One region of the Lactobacillus sp. WILCCON 0058 genome, then DNA from elsewhere that is predicted to be linked to it. Evidence: riboswitches for the same ligand, from Rfam matches in the RefSeq annotation. Region 1 holds a riboswitch; the other holds the start of a gene.
What was found. Region 1 has a riboswitch for lysine ahead of dapD (2,3,4,5-tetrahydropyridine-2,6-dicarboxylate N-acetyltransferase). Riboswitches for the same ligand answer to the same signal wherever they lie in the genome.
Positions count from the first base shown of each region.

Region 2: it holds a riboswitch for lysine, as region 1 does, so the genes downstream of both, ACYVUU_RS00870 (ABC transporter substrate-binding protein/permease) here and dapD (2,3,4,5-tetrahydropyridine-2,6-dicarboxylate N-acetyltransferase) in region 1, are expected to answer to the same signal.

Region 1 is NZ_JBUBHM010000001.1:1,237,007-1,241,178, reverse strand. Features, by position in the region: gene dapF (diaminopimelate epimerase) at 1-245, opposite strand, end outside; gene ACYVUU_RS05800 (aspartate kinase) at 247-1,620, opposite strand; lysine riboswitch at 1,846-2,022, shown strand; gene dapD (2,3,4,5-tetrahydropyridine-2,6-dicarboxylate N-acetyltransferase) at 2,143-2,856, shown strand; gene ACYVUU_RS05790 (N-acetyldiaminopimelate deacetylase) at 2,917-4,071, shown strand; gene dapA (4-hydroxy-tetrahydrodipicolinate synthase) at 4,094-4,172, shown strand, end outside.
Region 2 is NZ_JBUBHM010000001.1:177,929-182,100, reverse strand. Features, by position in the region: gene ACYVUU_RS00890 (hypothetical protein) at 1-42, opposite strand, end outside; gene ACYVUU_RS00885 (NAD-dependent protein deacylase) at 159-857, shown strand; gene ACYVUU_RS00880 (DUF488 domain-containing protein) at 844-1,215, opposite strand; gene ACYVUU_RS00875 (DNA-3-methyladenine glycosylase) at 1,298-1,924, shown strand; lysine riboswitch at 2,024-2,199, shown strand; gene ACYVUU_RS00870 (ABC transporter substrate-binding protein/permease) at 2,319-3,902, shown strand; gene ACYVUU_RS00865 (amino acid ABC transporter ATP-binding protein) at 3,906-4,172, shown strand, end outside.

The DNA.
Region 1 (4,172 bases):
TTGCCGCACATTGAAGCTTCACTGCCGTCAGCATTGATTACCCGCATTTTGCCTAAAACGCCAGGGTGACTTGATTCTTCAACTGACAGGATGCCATCAGCCCCGCCAAGCAGGCCATTTTCCCGGTCAGTAAGGGTCTGGGTCAACTTCCGCAGTTCACTATCAGTCAGCGGATTTTCCAGTTCGGTCTGGTCCAGAATGAAGAAGGAATTCTGTGACCCGTGGACTTTCAATAATTTAGTCATTTTATTCTCCTTGTGCTTCTTGCTTGAAAAAGTAGTCGTAAATCGCGGCTACTGCCCGGTCTGCATCTTTAGCAGCTGTACCGAGCATGATGGAAATTTCGGAAGCCCCTTGGTTGACCATCCGGAAGGAAATTCCTTCTCTGGCAATTGGAATAGCGATGTCCCGAATGACACCAATCCGGTCCCGCATGCCTTCGCCAACCAGCATGATGATCGCGTAATCACTGATCCATTCCAAGTGGTCGGGGTTGACTTCATTTTGGATCTCATTGCAGACTTGGTCGATCAATTCGTCGTTCAGAGCATCTCTGTCAAAGATGATCGTTAGGTCGTCAATCCCAGTTGGCATGTGTTCGTAGGAAAGCTTGTGCTTGCTTAAGATCTGCAGAATACGGAGGGTAAAGCCGATTTCCTTGTTGAGCAGGTACTTGTGCAGGTAAAGAGCACCAAAGTGCTTGCCGCTGGCGATCCCAGTAATGATGGTTTCCGGCTTGAAGCCTTTTTCCGGCACGATCATGGTCCCGCGCTTTTCCGGGTGCTGGGTGTTCTTGACGTTGATTGGAATCTGCCCTTGAATAGCTGGGATCAAGGCTTCATCGTGAAAGACAGAGAAGCCAGCGTAAGACAGTTCTCTCATTTCCCGGTAGGTCATCGTGTGAATCGGCTGAGGCTGGTCAACCACCTTAGGGTTGGCTGAGAAAATAGCATCAACATCAGTAAAGTTTTCATATAGATCAGCGTGGAAGCCTCTGGCCAAAATAGCCCCGGTAATGTCTGAACCGCCTCTTGAAAAAGTGGCGATGTGACCGGCCAGAGTATAGCCGTAAAAGCCTGGGAAAATCAGCTTTTCGTCGGCATCGTAGGCAAAGTTATCCAAGAGCTGGTAGCTTTCCGGGTTGACAGAGGCGTTATTTGGACTCCCAGTGACGATAAGCCCGGCCTCTTTAGGGTCGACGTAGCGGGCCTTTACTCCCTGGCTTTGCAGAATCTTGGCGATCAACTTGGCATTTAACCGTTCGCCGTGCGCCTTAAAGGCCGCTTGCAAGTAGTTTTTGTTTGGATATGGCTGCTTTGGCAAATCCAGCAGAATTTCTTTCAAGGGCAAGAGCTCTTCCATCGGCAAGTTAAAGTATTCGCCAATTTCAACGTAGCGCTGGAAGATCCGGTCAGCAACTTCAAGTCCGTGTCTGCCATGGTTGATTTCATGGGCATACTTGATCAAGAGGTCGGTGACCTTGATGTCATCATCAAAGCGTTTGCCTGGGGCAGACGTAACGACAACTTGTCTTTCAGCTTCAGCGGTGATGATCTTTAAAGCATTTTCTACAGCAGGGCCGCTAGCCAGGGAACTGCCACCAAACTTAACTACTTTCATCTTGCTACTCTCTTTCATGTTCAGTCTTTTAATCAGAATTTAAGTTTAATCAGAATGGACTTTACCATTTTTCTCCGGAAAATGCAAAAAAAGATTCCGATAATTCATGGAGAATCGCACCTATTCACTGTTATGCCAAGGAATCGGGCAGGCTATGAATAAAAAATATGCAAATAAAAGATAAAAAAGCCGTTGACAAGATGAAGCTAGTATTATAAACTGATTACAAATTGAAGAGGCGCAACCGACAAGAGTAAGGCAAGAGAGCCCGCCAGGCGAAGAACTTGCAAGAAAGGGGAGGTTGCCGAAGCGTCCGCATTGGCAAGGCGGATTGGCTGGGCTATGGCTTAAGAGGCCATGGACTGTCGCAGGGAAGGTACCTGCGTTGCGCTTGCAATTTGACGTGAAATTTAATTTTGAATTTTTCGGGCTCCAGATTGTTAAGGCGATCTGGAGCTTTTTCTTTGCCTCTTCGAAGTAATCATCAACAGAAACAGAATAGTTTAGAAAGAGAAAGATACCATGGCAGAATTAGACGCACAAAGCATTATCAACTACATTGGCTCAGCACCAAAGAAGACCCCAGTCAAGGTTTACTTGAGAGGAGCAGGTCTGGACGAGGTCACTTTCCCAGAAGGCACAGATCCTTTTGTCAGCGGTCAAGCTGGGGTAGTCTTCGGTGACTGGCAAGTTCTTAAGCCATTTTTGGCAGAACATGAAGCTGACTTTGAATCAGTCCGTGTGGAAAACACTGCCCGCAATTCCGCTGTTCCTTTGCTGGATCTCAAGGAAATCAATGCCCGAATTGAACCGGGCGCTATCATCCGTGACCAAGTCTTGATTGGTGACAACGCGGTTATCATGATGGGGGCCGTGATCAACATCGGCGCGGAAATCGGTGCTGGCTCCATGATCGACATGGGGGCAATTTTAGGCGGCCGGGCCATCGTTGGCAAGAATTGCCACATCGGTGCCGGTACGGTCTTAGCCGGGGTAGTTGAACCAGCTTCAGCCTTGCCAGTCCGCGTCGACGATGACGTTTTGATCGGTGCCAACGCGGTTGTTTTGGAAGGCGTTCACGTTGGTGAAGGCGCTGTTGTCGCAGCCGGCGCGGTCGTAACCAAGGACGTGGCTCCGCACACGGTTGTTGCCGGTGTTCCTGCCAAGGTAATCAAGGAAGTCGATGCCAAGACTGAAAGTAAGACTGGTCTGGAAGAAGACCTGCGCAAGCTGTAAAGAAAAAGAATCGATTAGTCCAAGCAAACAGAAGTTAGTCCACATTAAGGAAGTTTTTATATGGCAGTATTGACCGAAGCCGAGTTGCTTCAAATCCGGCGCCAGCTCCACCAGATCCCGGAATTGGCCTTAGAAGAATATCAAACCCACGCTTATCTCTTGGATGTGATCAAGCAGATGAAGCAAGACTACCTGGAAATCAAAGAGCCGGCTGAATTGCCAACCGCTCTCCTGGTTCTGGTGAAGGGGTCAAAGGCCAAACGGACCATTGGTTACCGGGCTGATATTGACGCTCTGCCGGTAACTGAGTCAACCGGCCTGCCATTTGCTTCCAAACATCCGGGCGTAATGCATGCCTGCGGACACGACATCCACATGACTGTGGCCTTGGGCATCCTTAGCTATTTTAGTGAGCATCAGCCAACTGACAACCTCCTTTTCTTCTTCCAGCCGGCTGAAGAGAGCGAGAGCGGCGGCATGAAGGCCTACCAGCTGGGACTTTTCACTGGCAAGTGGCATGTTGATGAATTCTACGGCCTGCACGACAATCCAAGCCTGCCAGCTGGAGCGATTGGCTGCCGGAATGGCACCTTGTTTGCCGGGACGACTGAAGTCAACATCGATATTCAAGGCAAAGGCGGGCACGCTGCCTTCCCGCAGCTGTCAAATGACGCGGTTGTCGCGGCAGCTGCCTTGATCATGCAGGTTCAGACTATCATTTCCAGAAATATCGACCCGATTCAAAGCGGAGTTATTACTTTGGGCAAGGTTACTGCCGGCAAGATCCGAAACGTAATCGCGGATTCAGCCAGAATTGAAGGCACGATCCGGGGCCTAACCCAGAGCATGATCGAACTGATCGATAAAAGACTGGCTGAAGTCTGCCAGGGAATTGAGCTGAGCTTTGGCGTCAAAGTCAAGCTGGAACTCAACCAAGGCGGCTACTGGCCGGTTGAAAACAACCCGGAATTGACGAGAAACTTCATTAATTACATGGAGCAGGCTGACGGAGTTGAATATGTCGAAACAGCACCAGCCATGACCGGGGAAGACTTCGGCTACCTCCTGGCCCAGATCCCGGGAACTATGTTCTGGCTGGGCGTTGAAGACGATTCACCCCTGCACTCAGCAACATTAAAACCGCAGGAAAGTTCAATCAGCCGCGGTATCGCGGCAATTACCGGCTTTTTGGAATACCGGATGACGGAAGACTAAATATACATTAGAGGCAAAGACAATGAACCAAAACTTACAAAACGCGGACTTACTGACAGCAATCATTACGCCTTTTACGGAAGACGGAGAGATCGACTTTG
Region 2 (4,172 bases), 1.1 Mb from region 1:
CGCCAGCAGGGTGTCGGCGACCAAGTAAAATAACGTGTCCATGGATTCACCTCAAATATAATATCTTCTGAAACTAGTAGCTTAATTATAGCAAATCAAGCGCTTATAATAGAATCAAAAGGCATTAAGCCGATTTTTCTTAAGAAAGAGGCAAAAAAATGGACCAAGCAAAACTTGCTGAATTTAAAGCAGACCTGAAAAAGGCCAAGCACCCCGTCTTTTTGACCGGGGCTGGCGTGTCAACCCACTCCGGCATCCCCGACTACCGGTCCAAAACTGGCATCTACAACGGGGTCAGCGAACCCCCGGAAGTCATCTTGAGCGAGGAGACCCTCTATGACCGGCCCCAGCTTTTTTACGACTTCGTCATGCAAAACATGTACTTCCCGGACGCCAAGCCGAACCTGATCCACCAAAAGATCGCGGCCATCTGCAATGAAAAAGGGGCCCTCATCACCCAAAACATCGACACCCTGGACCGGCAGGCCGGCAACCAGCACGTGACCGAATTTCATGGCAACCTCTACGACATCTACTGCTCCAAGTGCAAGCAAAAGGTCAGCTATGAGGAATACGCCAAGGGCTACAAGCACGAGTGCGGCGGCATCATCCGGCCCGGCATCGTCCTTTACGGGGAAGGCATCAACCCGGACAATGTCAACCAGTCCATCCTGGAAATGCGGCAAAGTGACCTGGTCGTGATCGTCGGCACCAGCTTCGTCGTCTACCCCTTCGCCGGCCTCTTAGGCTACGCGCCAAAAGACGCCAAAATTTGGGCGGTCAACCTGACTGAGATCCCGGCACAAGGGATCAAGCAGCTGATCGGCGACGCCTTGGAAGTTTTTAAGGAAGTTTAGCCAGAGCAGCTTCAGCTGCTTCTTTTAAGACAATGGCCTGGTTGTGCTCTTCATCTTTAGCCCCGTACAAAAAGAGGACATCTTCTTTTTGCAAGAGCTCTTGCAAATGTTCCACGAAAGCCGGCCATTCCGGATTGTCCGCTAATTCTTCCAAGTAATATTGACGGAAGTCCGGATACCGGTCCGGGTCATGCTTGAACCAGCTCCGCAATTCCCGGCTGGGAGCCAGCTCTTTCTCCCACTCGTCCAAATTGGCGGCTTCTTTTTTGACCCCCCGGGGCCAGAGCCGGTCGACTAAGATCCGGTAGCCAGCTGGCTGCTCTTTGGCATAGATACGGACAGTTTTGATCGTTGACATAGATGCACGCTTTCTCTTAAAGATGTTTTTTATTACGGCTTTTACTGTATTTCTTATTTTAGTTAGAAAGATTGATTAAGCAATGGACTACAGGAATTTTTTCACCGGCCGGCCCACCAGCGAGATCTGCCAGGACTTGATCGGCCGCCCTTTTTACTATCAAGCCGGCGGGGAAAAAATCGGCGGCTATATCGTTGAAGCCGAAGCCTACCTGGGGGTAAAGGACCGGGCCGCCCACTCCTTTGGGGGAAGAAGAAGCCAGGCCAACGAGGGCCTGTGGCGGGCAGGCGGGACAATTTACATCTATGCCCAGCGGCAGTACGTCTTTTTCGACGTGGCCTGCCAGGAGGAAGGCAACCCCCAGGGGGTCTTAATCCGGGCCATTGAGCCAGTCTGGGGCATCGACGAAATGACCAAAAACCGGGGCGGCAAAAACGGGGTCCTTTTGACCAACGGACCAGCCAAATTAATGCAGGCCATGGGTATCAAGTCAAGAAAATGGGACCTGGCCCCTTTGGCGGACAGTCCTTTCACCATTGATTTGACTGAGAAAAAAGCGGCTAAAGAGATCGCCGCTTCCCCTAGAATCGGGATCGTCCAAGCTGACCCGGAATGGGCCCAGGCGCCTCTTCGCTATTACCTGGCCGGCAACCCCTACGTTTCTGGCATGAAGAAGCGGGACTGGGCGGAAGATCATGGCTGGGCGTGAATAAGAAAAGCGCTGACAATCGCCAAAAATTCAAAAAGCTAATTTTTTCTTGACATTTTCTTAAAAGTAATTTAGCCTAAATGTAGTTAAAAAATTATCCAATACAATAGAGGTCGCGATCGTTCACAAAAGCAAGGGGAGCTCACTGACAGTGCTGAGCCTTGTCACTAAGGGATATCGCCGAAATCAGCAGGGTAGTCGTGCGCGCTGTTGGTTGGGCTGCAGGAGAAAATTCTGCAGACTGTCCTAGTTTTCTAGGGAGCGCTATAATTTTTGGTATTCATACTGAATTTTACAGAAACAAAGCAAGCCTCATTGTACACGCAATGGGGCTTTTTTGCCGCTTTTTATTGTATTTCATAACTTGCAAAAAGCATATCGGAGGTTTATTCAGATGAAAAAGCACAGCAGCTGGATCAGCGCCTTAATGGCGGCGGTCCTGACGCTTGTCTTAGCTGTCAGTTGGAGCCAGCCGGCGCAAGCCAGCGGCACCTTGAAGATTGGGATGGAAGCCAACTACGCTCCATACAACTGGACCCAGACCACGTCCGCTAACGGCGCGGTCAAGATCGACGGGACCAGCTCCTACGCCAATGGTTACGACGTCAAGATCGCCAAGATCATTGCCAAGAAGCTGGGCAAGAAGGTCATCGTGGAAAAGACCCAGTGGGACGGGCTTTTGCCAGCCCTGACCAGTGGCAAGATCGACTTGATCATTGCCGGGATGAGCCCAACGGCTGAAAGACGGAAGGCCATCAACTTTACCACTCCATACCGGACCACCAACTTCGTGGTCATCGTCAACAAGCAGAGCAAGTACGCCAAGGCCAAGTACCTGACTGACTTCAAGGGGGCCAAGCTGACCGCCCAGCAAGGGACTCTGCACTATGACCTGATCAAGCAGCTGCCAGGCGCTACGCGTGAGCCAGCCTCCAAGGACTTCGCCGCCATGCGGGAATCCCTGGAAGCAGGGACGATCGACGGTTACGTGGCTGAAGACACGGAACTGACCTCCTTCAAGATGGTCGACTCCAACATCACCGGGGTCAACCTGTCCAAGATGAAGGGCTTCAAGGTCTCCTCTTCTGACGCTGAAGTTTCCATCGGGGTCAAGAAGGGCAACGACCAGCTGCTCAGTCAGGTCAACAAGGTTTTGGCCGGCATTTCCACTTCAGAAAGAAACAAGCTGATGAAGGAAGCTGTTCAGCAGCAGCCGCAGACCAACACCAAGAAGGAAAACTGGCTGGTCTCCATGCTGAAGAACTACGGGCAGATGATCCTGGAAGGGATCGGGATGACTCTCTTGATCTCCTTGATCGGTACCATTGCCGGTTTCTTCATCGGTTTATTGGTCGGGATCGTGCGGACTATTCCAGAGCCAAAGAACAAGTTCAAGAAGGGCCTTTTAGCCTTCTGCAAGTGGCTTTTGTCAGTCTACGTTGAAATCTTCCGCGGTACGCCAATGATGGTTCAAGCCGCGGTTATCTACTACGGGATTGCCCAGTTCTGGCACATCAACTTGAACAGAACGGTTGCCGCTTTGATCATCGTCTCCATCAACACCGGGGCCTACCTGGCCGAAGTCATCCGCGGGGGGATCATCTCCACGCCGAAGGGGCAGTTTGAAGCCGCCAGTGCTTTGGGGATGACCCACAACCAGAGAATGTGGAACATCATCCTGCCACAGGCCATCCGGAACTGTCTGCCGTCAATCACCAACGAATTTATCGTCAACATCAAGGACACTTCAGTATTGAGCATCATTTCAGTATCAGAACTGTTCTTCGTTGGTTCAACGATTGCCAGCCAGAGCTTCCAGTTCTTCCAAACCTACCTGGTCATCTCGGTCATCTACCTCTTCTTGACCTTTACGATCACCCGGATCTTCAACTTGATTGAAAAGCACATCGAAGGTCCTGAAAACTACAATATGATGGCCAACCAAGTTCAAGTCGGCAAGCAGGAAGGAGACAAGTAAAAGATGGCTGATTACAAGGACAATGAAACTATTTTAAACGTTCAGCACCTGCAAAAGGCTTACGGTGAACACCAGGTTTTGAAGGACATTTCTTTTGAAGTCCACAAGGGCGAGGTTATGACGGTCATCGGTCCTTCCGGTGGCGGTAAGTCAACCATGCTCCGCTGCATCAACTTGCTGGAAGATCCAACTGGCGGGAAAATTCTTTTCCATGACCAAAACATCCTGGATGAAAACTTCAACATCCCCCACTACCGGTCCAAGGTCGGC